One region of the Blautia sp. HA8986 genome, then DNA from elsewhere that is predicted to be linked to it. Evidence: riboswitches for the same ligand, from Rfam matches in the RefSeq annotation. Region 1 holds a riboswitch; each other region holds the start of a gene.
The links. Region 1 has a riboswitch for cyclic di-GMP ahead of AC04Q4_RS05665 (transporter substrate-binding domain-containing protein). Riboswitches for the same ligand answer to the same signal wherever they lie in the genome.
Positions count from the first base shown of each region.

Region 2: it holds a riboswitch for cyclic di-GMP, as region 1 does, so the genes downstream of both, AC04Q4_RS11595 (response regulator) here and AC04Q4_RS05665 (transporter substrate-binding domain-containing protein) in region 1, are expected to answer to the same signal.
Region 3: it holds a riboswitch for cyclic di-GMP, as region 1 does, so the genes downstream of both, AC04Q4_RS06470 (PAS domain-containing protein) here and AC04Q4_RS05665 (transporter substrate-binding domain-containing protein) in region 1, are expected to answer to the same signal.
Region 4: it holds a riboswitch for cyclic di-GMP, as region 1 does, so the genes downstream of both, AC04Q4_RS07510 (extracellular solute-binding protein) here and AC04Q4_RS05665 (transporter substrate-binding domain-containing protein) in region 1, are expected to answer to the same signal.

Region 1 is NZ_JBWLUQ010000001.1:1,230,702-1,233,904, reverse strand. It holds gene AC04Q4_RS05670 (MATE family efflux transporter) at 1-848, opposite strand, end outside; cyclic di-GMP riboswitch class I at 1,150-1,225, shown strand; gene AC04Q4_RS05665 (transporter substrate-binding domain-containing protein) at 1,343-2,158, shown strand; gene AC04Q4_RS05660 (ATP-binding protein) at 2,142-3,203, shown strand, end outside.
Region 2 is NZ_JBWLUQ010000001.1:2,503,676-2,506,878, reverse strand. It holds gene AC04Q4_RS11600 (MATE family efflux transporter) at 217-1,572, shown strand; cyclic di-GMP riboswitch class I at 1,717-1,807, shown strand; gene AC04Q4_RS11595 (response regulator) at 2,016-3,203, shown strand, end outside.
Region 3 is NZ_JBWLUQ010000001.1:1,378,512-1,381,714, forward strand. It holds gene AC04Q4_RS06465 (urease accessory protein UreH domain-containing protein) at 1-54, opposite strand, end outside; gene AC04Q4_RS06470 (PAS domain-containing protein) at 241-1,872, opposite strand; cyclic di-GMP riboswitch class I at 2,019-2,094, opposite strand; gene gnpA (1,3-beta-galactosyl-N-acetylhexosamine phosphorylase) at 2,172-3,203, opposite strand, start outside.
Region 4 is NZ_JBWLUQ010000001.1:1,606,970-1,610,172, reverse strand. It holds gene AC04Q4_RS07525 (hypothetical protein) at 130-450, shown strand; gene AC04Q4_RS07520 (hypothetical protein) at 583-1,056, shown strand; gene AC04Q4_RS07515 (helix-turn-helix domain-containing protein) at 1,226-1,558, shown strand; cyclic di-GMP riboswitch class I at 1,702-1,777, shown strand; gene AC04Q4_RS07510 (extracellular solute-binding protein) at 1,877-3,203, shown strand, end outside.

The sequences.
Region 1 (3,203 bases):
GCTGTTACTGTAAAGTTTACCAGGATCAGGTTCATGGAATAGGTCATGACAGAGCTGATGGACTGCATGATAATGGATGGAATACCTACTGCATAAATATGACCGATAATCTGCGGCTCCGGGCGGAAGCCATGGAAACTGAGACGGACCTCATGATTAAATTTATGGTTGCAAAGCCCGGCAACGATACAGGCGATACACTGACCAATCACAGTAGCAACAGCAGCACCTGTTACGCCCATTTTCGGAGCACCAAGAAGACCAAAGATCAGGATCGGGTCAAGGATGATGTTGGTGATGGCACCGCATAACTGGGAGGTCATGCTGAAAATGGTTTTTCCGGTGGATGTAAGCAGTCGTTCAAAGAAGAACTGACCAAAAAGGCCAAAGGAAAAGATCATAACTGTGCTTAAGTATTCGATTCCGAATTTCATGATCTCAGGATCGGAACTGTGTAGCTGGCTGGCATAAAAAGGTTTTACTACAGTAAGTCCAAGAACCAGGAATACCAGATAGCTTAATGCGTAAAGAAAAGCTGCATTGCTGGCTGTGCGGTTGGCTTTGTCAAAATTCTTTTCCCCAAGTGATTTGGAAAGCAGCGCGTTCATACCAACTCCGGTTCCGGCACCTACCGCAATAAGAAGTGTCTGCAGCGGGAAAGCCATGGAAACTGCAGTCAGTGCATTCTCGGACAGCATGGCTACAAAGACGCTGTCCACAATGTTGTATAAAGCCTGCACCAGCATGGAGATCATCATAGGCAGGGACATGTTCAGCACAAGCTTCCCTACGGGCATTGTGCCCATCTTGTTTTCTGCTATGGGAGCAGATGTACTTTTTTGATTCATACTTCCTCCGGTTTAGTGTTTGATAAATATTGGCTAAATAGTGCAGCGGACAAAGAATATCCGCTGCACTGTCTAATTGGATATATTAGCATGAAAATGGACAGCTTTCAATAGTGAAATAAGGTGTCCTGTGAAACAGGCATTTTTTCTTTCTGGAAATCAACTGCTGCAGAACGGTTCTGTGATGAAAAATAAGAGGCATTTTTAAGCATTAAAATGGTAATGTTTTTCTTGTGTACAGTGGAACATGAGAGTATAATAACATTACATTAATGCTTTGGAATAAGTGTAAAAGCTATAATAGGAAAATCAGCAAAGCAGACGAAAGTCTGTGACGCAAAGCTACAGGGCCTGTAAAATGGTCGCCAGTTGCATGAAATGGTGTGCGCTGTCTGTGGGACAGCGTTTTTTTTGACGATGTCATTTCATAAACATAACCATAATGATTTTAGCAGGAATTTAAGTTTGAAAAAATAGCAGGAGATAGAAGGAAAATGAAAGGAAAAAGAGTGATCGCAGGCATTCTGCTTGCGGGAATTTTAGCGGTCATCCTGACAGGGTGTAAAAATACAGACAGCAGTAAAAAAGAAACCGAAAAGCCGGTCATAACGCTTGGAAGCGACAGTTATCCGCCATACAATTACCTGAATGAGGATGGTGTACCGACAGGTATAGATGTAGAACTGGCTACAGAAGCCTTCAAAAGAATGGGCTATCAGGTGAATGTTGTCCAGATTGACTGGGAAGAGAAAAAAGAACTGGTGGAGAGCAGAGAGATTGATTGTATCATGGGCTGCTTTTCCATGGAAGGACGCCTTGATGATTACCGTTGGGCAGGTCCATACATAGCAAGCCGTCAGGTGGTAGCAGTAAACGAGAACAGCGATATTTATAAGCTGAGCGACCTGGAGGGAAAGAATCTTGCAGTCCAGTCTACAACCAAACCGGAAGGCATCTTTCTGAACCGTACGGATGAAAGAATCCCAAAGCTTGGAAATCTGATCAGTCTTGGTCACAGGGAACTGATCTATACTTTTCTGGGGAAAGGGTATGTGGATGCAGTTGCCGCACATGAGGAATCAATTGTCCAGTATATGAAAGATTATGATGCAAGCTTCCGTATCCTGGGAGAACCTCTGATGATCACCGGGATAGGAGTTGCTTTTGCAAAAAATGATGACAGAGGAATCTGTGAGCAGTTGGAACAGACTCTGGAAGAAATGCGTCAGGATGGTACATCCCTGAAAATTATTGGAAAATATCTGGATGATCCGGAGAAATATCTGGAGGTGGATGATCTTGGATATTAAGAGAAAGACAAAAGAAAAACGAATCCAGCTGGTTGGCGGTCTGATTGGAATTTGTGTGGCTGTAGTTTCTCTGTTTTATTTTTTTTATGCGGAAAAAGCGGAAGCAGAGAAAAGGATGGTAGAGATTGTAAACTATGTCAAAGTGCAGTGCTCAACCTATACCCATTATATTGAGTCTTCGGAATCAAAAAGTCTCCTCCGTGCCATTGAAAGTGCCAGACAGATGAGTACAAATATTAATATGGAAACAGAAAACGGAGGTCAGTTAAGCCGAAATTTTCTGAAAGAAAATATTCAGACTCTCTGGGTGGATGGTATCCTTGTGCTGAATACAGAAGGAAAGACGGAATGTGAATACAGCATGGATGAATCTCTGAGCGATGAGATTACAGAGTATCTGCAAAAAGACATTATCATGGATTTTGCAGGATATGAAGAAAGAACTTATTCAGAACGGTTTACCAGGGGAGACGGGTCTCGTATTGACATTGCAGCCTGTGCCAGAAAAGATGCACCGGGTATCGTTGCAGTTTATTATTATACACCACCGGAATTTATCAGAAATTATACACTGACGATACAGGGTCTTTTAAATGGCTATAGTGTCCAGAAAGATGGAACGATTATTGTTGCCGACAATGGGATAGTTGTTGCCAGCAATGATGATAGCCTGTTGGGACAGAATACAGCCGACAACGAAGTTGTTCAGGCAATGAAAAAGCATACAGATAGTCAGCACATTTATCATTTGAAGAATGAAGGAACCGGATGTTATGGAATTATGCTGAAGCAGCGTGATTACTATATTTATGCGTATCTTCAGGATACGGAAGTATTCCATAATCTTCCATTAAGTGTGACAGGTGTCATTTTTCTTTATTTCCTGATATTCAGTATATTCCTGTTCTGGGGATACAAAACTAATCAGGCACATCAGAAACAGGAGCTGGAAAAAGAGGAAAAATATAAAGATGAGCTTCTGATAGCAGCAAAAAAGGCAGAGGCAGCCAATCGGGCGAAGACAGAATTTCTTCAAAGGATGAGT
Region 2 (3,203 bases), 1.3 Mb from region 1:
ATAAGTAAATAGCTTATAGGAATTCACTGAGGACCTGAGTAGTGCTGCAAAACCGGTCCTGGACAGATGAGAATTTCCTTCCACTCAATGACAGGATGGAGCTGTATTTTGAGGACTTCGATATGGACGGATTGCCTGCGAAAGATGAGTCAGTCAGGCATTTTGTCAGATATGCCACAGGATTATAAATTCTAAGAACTAAGGAAGAACTGTTGTATGTTAAATAAAAAAGATTTCTTGAAATATGCATCAAAATTAGCATTTCCGATCATGATTCAAAATCTGATCGGAACACTGGTAAATGTTGCTGATACCGTAATGCTGGGATATGTAAGCCAGACTGCCATGTCGGCTTCGTCCCTTGCCAACCAGTATACATTTATTCTTTTCTGTTTATATTACGGCATGGCCACAGGTACCTCGGTTTTATGTGCCCAGTACTGGGGAAAGGGGGATAAAAAGACAGTAGAAAAGATTCTCGGCCTGGCAGAGAGAATCTCGCTGATCGTTTCTCTTGTATTTTTCGTTATCTCCTTTTCCATGCCGACTACGATTATGAAGATTTTCACAAACAGTCCGGATACTATTGCTGCCGGCAGTGAATATTTGAAGGTAATCTCATTTTCCTTTATGTTTATGGGATTCTCTCAGGTTTTTATGAGTGCTCTTCGAAGTGTCGGAAAAATAATGATACCTTCTGTTACATACATTGTATCTCTTTGTGTCAATGTGCTTTGTAATGCCTCCTTTATCTTTGGATTGTTTGGACTTCCAAAGCTTGGCGTTACAGGTGTTGCTCTTGGTACTGTTATTGCCAGAATCGCAGAGGTATTGATTTGTCTCATCTATTCATTAAACAGCTCCGATGTCAGATTCCGGATAAAATATTTCTTTGCAAAATCTGGTATTCTGTTTCGGGACTTTATGAAAATTGCCTCTCCGGCTGTAATAAATGATGTTGTCTGGAGCTTTGCCAGCTCAGCATTTGCAGCGATTCTTGGCCACATTGGTGATGATATGGTTGCCGCAAATGCCGTTGCTGTTATGGTGGTAAATATTGGTGCTATCGCCTGTCGCGGCTTTGCCAACGCTACTACCATTATTATCAGCCAGGAGCTTGGTAAAGACCATAAGGATACAGCAAGAGAATATGGGAAACGTATGCTGATAATAACAATTATTGTAAGTCTGATCGGATGTGCCATTATTTTGGCAGTCCGTCCTATGATACTTGATTTCTACCGGGATAAACTGACAGAGACAGCCATTTATTATCTTGGCATTTTTATAGTTATGACCACCTGGCGTCTTGTGGGAGAGGGTATCAATACCTGTCTTATATGCGGCTGTTTCAGAGGCGGTGGTGATTCCAGGTTTGGAATGATCGTGGATTCCATATTTATGTGGCTTGTTGCAGTTCCTCTTACTTTCCTTGCAGCATATGTTTTAAAACTGCCGCCTGTCTGGGTATATTTTATAATGACTCTGGATGAGTTCGAAAAAATGCCTGTGGTATTCATCCACTATTTCAGAAATAAGTGGCTTACGAACATTACCAGAGATTTTGACTGATCATGTGGCTGCAGCTATCAGAACTGTATAGATCAACGGAGACTTACCGGACGATGAGAGAAGAAATACTTGGAATTTTAATAAAATTTAAAGGGATATATTGACGTGGTAAACTTATGGTATTATTCTTATCAAAGAAAATAAAATAATAAAGAGCAAAACGGTTGAAAAGCCGTGACGCAAAGCCAAATGGGACTAAAGTCAGAGAAATTGACCATGTCAGCCGGTTGCCACTGTTTTTATATGAATAAAGATGTGATAAAGAGAAATGCCAGCATTTTTTATGCTATATAAATATGTGATGATTTAGAAAAAACATAGCAAGGGCACCTGCAGACTTATCTGACAGGTGCCTTTTTTTCGTGGCTGGAATTAATGAAAAGCAGAATGGATCAGGATAGCAATAGCATAAGATGGGGGAGAATTTCTAAGAAATGAGTTGTATAAGGAACTATGAAGATAAAATATATTCTTCAAACATGACAGCACTTGGAGATAATGTATTTGAGGCACTTCAGAAAACAATAGTAAATAATGGTGGAGTAGGCACGATCACGGGCTATTTTGATTCAGAGCTGACTATTTTGTCAGTAAGTGAACTGTTGTTATATAATATTGGTTATACATATGAGTCTTTTATGAAGCAGACAAAAGGTTCCCTTAAGAATCTTTTTTACGGTGAAAATGTCAGCTTTCTGGATGAAGAACGTTTCCCCTTTATCAAAGGGAGAGGAGAAGGGCGGATTCTTACAGCAGACGGATCTCCGATCAATGTGTATCTTTATAAGGAGAATACAACAGATAAGAATGGTCAGGAAATCTGGGCGATGTCTGTACAGGTTAACTGGGAATATGAGAATCTGACCCTGATAAACGGAGCAATCTGTTCCGGACACTGGTATTTTGATTGTGACGAAAACGGCAAAATCGTTGATGTAAGCTGGAGTCATGCTTTTCGAAGAATGCTGGGCTATCAAGATATTCTGGATTTTCCGAATAAACTTGATTCCTGGTCAGAGCTTTTGCACCCGCAGGATAAAGAAAGGGTGATGAATCAGCTTTATTCAGCGATTGCAGATAGGACCAATCAGATAAAATATAATGTAGAATACCGTCTCAGAATGAAGGATAACAGATATCAGTGGTTTCGTGCATCAGCAGAAGTGATACGCCGCGTGGATGGTACGGCCAACAGGATTGCGGGAATTTTTGTTAATATCGATACAGAGAAAAAAAGAATTATACAGGAACAGAAGTTAGCTGCCCTTCACCGTGCTTTTACAAAGTCGAATTTATGCGAATATTATGTAAATCTGGAAAAAAATTCTTTTGATACCTTTAAGGTGGAAGCTTCTTTGATGACTGCATTTGAAAAAAGCCATACCTGGGATGAACTTATCAGTCATTTTGTAGAATATTATGTTATAGATGAGAACAAAAAGGCAGTAACAGATTTCTATAATCGTTCTTATATCGCAGAAAAATTAAAGGGTCTGGAGACGGAGCTGAGTTTGGAATGCCGTATCATACTGAACGGAAAAGAACGCTGGGTACGCAATGTGATCATGCGTGGTGAAATAGAAGATTCTGAATATGCCATGATTTTCCTCAGAGATATTACAGAGGCAAAG
Region 3 (3,203 bases), 150 kb from region 1:
GGTCTGACAGTTGATGCAGGTCATGCCGTCAATATAAACAACCGTATGTTTCACTGTTTTACGTCCTTTCTCATAAAATTTTCCAGACAAAAAACTGTTACAATAGATCATATCTTCTACTGTAACAGCTTTTATATCCTACTTTTGCGATAGGTTTAATTATATTATTGTCTTTTTCTTCTGTCAATGGTGGCAGCTGATTTCACAGAATCTTCACGATTCGGCCACGTAACTGCGGGACTAGATCTCCACAAGCTTCTCTTCTGTAGTATCCTGAGCCATGAGCAGTACTTCCTCTGCCTTTCCCTCTTTCCATGTAAGTGGAGAGATTGCAATAGATTTAAACTGTTTCTCATCCCTGGTACAATATTCAAAACGGTAAATATCATCCGGCCCTTTCAGCATTTTCCGTATATTTTCCACTGAAAAAGCCTGCTTCAGGGTAAGATTACCGGAAACGGTCTTAAATCTGGATGCCATATACTCTACAAATTCGCAATATTTTCCCTCCGGTTTACATGCAGAGTCATTCATATTCTGACTGTAAAAATGATAAATATCCCGTTCCAGATCACATGCTACATAACAGTCAACAAGCTTCACCGTACCTTTAATCAGCTGATTCATGATCCTGTTCTGGTTGGTTATTTCCTTAAGATTTTCTTCTTTTCTTTTTACTTCTGTGACATCACTTACAAAACCCAACGCATAACGGGGCGTATCCCCGGCAGAGTCCCGGATGATCACATTTCGTATCCAGCGCATATTTCCGTTCATCAGGATCCTGCACTCCAGATTGATTTCTTCGCTTCCCTCTTCCAGCTTCCTGGCAATATAAGCCCGATCATAAAATTGTTTCATCATTTCACGGTCTTCCCAAACCACATAAGTATCCGTGAAACGACCGATCATCTCATCCCATGTGATGTTTTTCTCGAACATTCCTGCCAGCTCTCCCTCCATTTTCATGGAATCAAAACTGTTTTCTTTAAGATCCACATAATATTCACAGAGGTTGGCTTTCGTGTATGCGCGGTGAAAAGCATCTGCTCTCCTAGTGTACTGCGCTGCTTTTTTCTCTTTATCAATATTTACAAAAATTCCCACCATATGAAAAGCGGTTCCATCCGCACAGCGGCTGACTTCGCCCTTGTCCCTGAACCACTGATAACTGCCGTCTGCCAGACGCATCCGGTATTCCACATCATATTTTGTCTCGTCTGTACAATCCCGAAAAGCATCATAAAAAGCCCTGTCAACCATTTCAATATCACCGGGATGGACTCCTGCTTGCCAGGTTTCCAGGCTGTCGGGAAAATCCAGTATATTGTGGTATCCCAGCATTTTTCGAAATTCATAACTAAAAAAAACATCTGTGGGTTTTCCATGCTGATCACATTTCACAGACCAGAAGCCTGAGCTTATGACCTGGTTGACCAGCTGCATGTTTTCCTGCATCTCATCAATATGAGCAGACAAAATCCAGAGCGGTGTTCCCTCATTGTCAAAGGAATCTGTTTTATAGGCACGTATTTTCACAGGTGCTCCTTCTTTATTCAGCATCTTTACATCCTCTGAACCATGAATCTTCACCAAACGCTCATTCCGAATAAAATCATCATTCTCACCACAGAATACATTTTTCAGTGATCCCGAAACCACTTCCATAAATTCTTCATAACCGTATCCCAGATTATGCAGAAAAAATTCACTCACATATGCTATGGTAAGATCCTCGTCATAATAACCGGCTATAATGCCTACCGCCTGATTATCTTCAAGGGCAATACTTATGGCAGCATATGACTCCCTGCAAAGCTTAAAATCACCAGACGAATATAATTTTTCTCCTTTAAACAACTCCGTATTCATCAATCATTCACTCCGTATTCCCAACTGCAGCAGTTTTCCCGAGTTTGATCCATGACGCACGGGCATATACTCTCACGTATTTTTACACACTAAAAAAAACAGGGTCAGGATATAGACATGCAACTATACCGTTCCCTGTTTCTAATCCCTGCAACTGGCTGCCATTTTAAAGGCCCTATAGCTTTGCGTCACAGCTTTTCAACTGCTTTGCCCATATATTCTTTTCTTAGATCTGTACTATTATACCCTTACTTACAGGCACTGTCAACAGCTCTTCCTGATTTATCTGAGCTGCTTTTTTAAATCTGATACCAACGGATCTCATTGGCCTCCAGATGAAGGTCAAAGCTGCTTCCATCGCCTGTGTAAACAACAGTATCCTGTGGCTCATAAGTGTTGTTTACCACACAGTATTTACCATTTTCTACATAAGCGTGCACTTCCACATTGTAATTGGAAGAAAACCAGCAGTGAAGTTCCTCCTCTGCCGCCGCAGACCAGAGCACCGCCCTGTAAAGGACACGGCTGTTGCAGAAGCTGTAAGGAAGTCCGCTGATATAAACGCCGCGTCCTTTTCCAAATGTTTTTACTGCCATCTGCACCTCCTGGTCTTTCTGGATCAGGATTTCTGTCTCAGGCAGTGCAAAAATATTCTTTTTTCCTTCGCCAAAATCTACAGTTCCGTCTGTATCTTCCAGGATAAAATGGTTCTTATGCTCTTCCCAGTTATACTTATCTGTGTTGAGATTAAATCCTCGTTCTTCCTCCACACCTAAAATATCATCCAGCTGGAAGAATTTTCCCTGCCACTGATGAGCAGCCGGTTCCCCTACACCAATGAAACCGCCGCCATTATAAACAAATTTTCTCACAGCTGTAAGGATCTCAGGATCAGCCCAGTTCGCTCCGCCGGACTGTGCAGTGTCCGCGTCTCCCACATTGATGATCACATCGAAATCTTTTAAAATATCTTTGTTCTCACGGATATCGTCAAAACTGATAAAAGAAACATCAAATGGTGCACCGCTTAAGGCCTCGATAATTCCGAAATACGAATAATTCTGCTTGTAATAGATTGCATGATGTACCATATGGTTACCCCAGGAGCGCATTTTTCCCCAGCAGTTCAGGACTGCCACACGTTTCACGCAGTAAGGTGTTGTTCCCCGGATATTGTCATAAAGCACACGGAATTCCTGGCAGACTTCTTTAATATACTGTACAAAATCCGGGAACTCCAGAGCCAGCTTCAGATAACCGCCGTAACCGATTCTCTGGATCGGGCTTCGGAGAATCGCTCTTCTTGCTGTCACCCAGTTTACTTTCGCTTC
Region 4 (3,203 bases), 380 kb from region 1:
GTCTGACGGAACGGTCGGCCTCTGATTTTTTTACAGGCGAAGAATAAAGAAGTGGAAAAAGCAGGAGAAATAGATGAAGAGATATGCTATGATAGAATCATAACCTGACGTGATGAAGGGGGAAAGCAAATGGATGTAGCTACTATGGTTGCAATCAATAATCTGAACATGATCAATATGATGACTATGCTGCAGGAAGCAAACAATATCGTGATCATGAATGAAAATGGAAAGGAATGGAAAGATATGGACGGATCATTATTAGAGCAGTATATGGGAAGAGAATGTGTGGTAAGCCTGTTTAACGAGGTCGGCGCGATCAAAGGAAAGCTGATGGCAGCAGATGCCCAGTGGGTGCAAGTAGATACTGTAAAGAAAGGAACACAGCTGATCAACCGGAATATGATCCGTAATATTACGTTTGATAAATGTGGAGGTGGATGGAGATGAATTTCTCTATTACAAACTGCCGAAGATTACCATTGTGCTCATAAAAAGAACCACAGCAGACAGGAAGGGATCGTTAATATAATGTGAGATAAAGAATGGTATGCAAAACGTGATCCAAAAACAGACGAACTTATGAAAATCGCAAAGATATATGTGACTGTATATTATGCGGAAAAAGGTGAACAGAAGCTGCATCATTTTAAGAAGTCAATGGATATTGGAAATGGACATGGCGGTATTGTGAGTCAGTTGAAGCATGATAATGAAATGAAGCTTACAGATGAGTGTTGGATCAATTACCAGAAAGGCAAAGGAAATGAAGAGTTCCAAAAGTATATGGAAGATTTGACAGACATGCAGAATCATGTGCTTCCGTATCTGCAGAGCTTTTGTAACCTGGAAGAAAAAGGTGTGAAGGAGAGAAGAGAACTGCAGATAGCAGAAAGAAATGAAGGAAGAGCAGATGAGTGGGGAACAAGCACCGAAGCGAATGCTGTGGTTAAGGATGTGGGAAAAGAAGATAGAAAACTGACACAGCAGAAGCAGGCGGTAGCTGGAAAAGATAAGACGGAGAGAGGGACTGATCGGGGTGTAAGGACGGTGTAGAATAAGCATAACGAGTCGGAGGTCACAAGCGAAAATGACTTTTGCGGAAACGAAAGTATCTTTATATTTTTTATCCGTATACTTCCTATAATGGGAATGAATACTTGCAAAATTGATTGCTAATATTTTTTCATTATTACAGGTACAATAAGAACATGTAATAGCGGAAATGAGGTATAGTTACTTGCAGGTAGAGAAGTATATTGCGGATAAAATAACATCTTTATGTGAAAAGCGTGATATCAGTAAATACAGATTATCGCAACTGTCTGGAATTTCCCAGTCGTCACTGGGAAGGATCATGGCGCAGAAAAACCTGCCGTCGCTGATCACACTTGAAAAAATATGTGCAGCTTTGGGCGTGACATTATCGCAGTTTTTTCAGGAAGGTAATTCAGAGAATCTGACAGAAGAGCAGGAAGAAGTTTTAAGGATATGGAACGATCTGAATACAAATGAGCAGGAAACAGTGATGTCAATGCTGCGTGGACTTCGGAAGTAGGAGAACGGTTCGATGTATATATCGGCTGTTCTTTTTTTTGTTTTTGAACGTTAAAACGGTAATTTTTTTCTTGTGCATAGTAGAACGTTAAAGTATAATAAAATTAGTTTTTTTTGGCATAAGTTTAAAAGCTATATCTATAATAAGGAAATCGGCAAACCAGATGAAAGTCTGGGACGCAAAGCTACAGGGCCTGTAAAATGGCAGCCAGTTGCATAAAATGAGGTGCACTGTCTGTCTGACGGTGCTTTTTTACGGTGTTATTTCATAGGCGTAACAATAATGATTTTATCAGGAAAGAATGAGGAAAATAAAAGTATGAAAAAGGCAAAACGTTGTCTGATTGCAGTGGTGTCAGGTGTACTTGTAGCATCTGCTGTCTTGTCTGGATGTGGACAGTCAAAGAAAGAAGTATCTAAAAATGATGATCATCTTACCGTTTATCTGTGGGAAAATCGTTTGATGAAAAATATTGCACCCTATATCCATGAACAGTTTCCTGATCAGGATATTGAATTTATTATTGGTAACAATGATACCGATTTATACAGTTATTTTAAAGAACATGATGAATTACCGGATATCATAACAGTACGTCGATTCTCTGGAACAGATGCACAGGACTTACAGCCTTATCTTATGGATTTTGCTTCTTATGATGTTGTTTCCAAGTATTATTCTTATGCGGTGCAATATTATAAGAATGAGGAGGATGAAATCCAGTGGCTGCCAATCTGTGGTATTCCGCAGACGATCATTGCCAACAAAACACTGTTTGATCAGTATGGCGTAAAGATTCCAGAAAATTATGAGGAATATGTACAGGCCTGTCAGCAGTTTTATGATAATGGCATAAAACCGTATTCCATGGATCTTGGTGAAGACTGGTCTAATAATGAGATCATCCAGGCGGCGGCAATCGGTGAGTTCACAAGCCTGGATGGTATTGAATGGCGAAACGGTGCAGAGACTGCATCGGATGAAGTAAAGTTTGATGATGCATTATGGAAACGTATTTTTTCAGAAACCAGCCAGTTTCTGAAAGACTCGCACTTTGGTAAAGAAGATATCAATATTGACGTCGATACAGGAATCCAGATGTTTGTCGAGGGAAAATCAGCAATGTTTCATGGACATCCGACGGTTATGCAGCAGCTGCAGAAACAGATGGATGCGGAGCTGACCCGTATTCCTTATTTTTCACAGACATCGGATGAATCCTATGTGTACATGACTCCGTCCTTAAACATTGCATTTAACAAAAACCTGGAAAAAGACCGGGAGAAACTGGATACTGCACTGGATGTGCTGGATTGTATGATTTCAGAAGAGGGGCAAAAACTGATTGCGGATGGAAGCGGTGTTATTTCATTGAATACAGATGTTCCAACCATGATGCAGGATGTGCCTGGACTGGAAGAGGAAATTAACAATAATGCTGTTTATATCCGATATTCCGCTCAAAAATCATTTGATGCAAGTCTTGAGGCTGTTCACGGATTACTGTCAGGGGAAATGGATGAAACACAGGCTTATGATACTTTGCGCAGTGTAATGAATCGTAAAGATCCAGAAGAAAAAGCAACGGTGAATTTTGAAAATGAATATTCCATTTCACTGAACGATAGAAATGGCCGTGATGCAG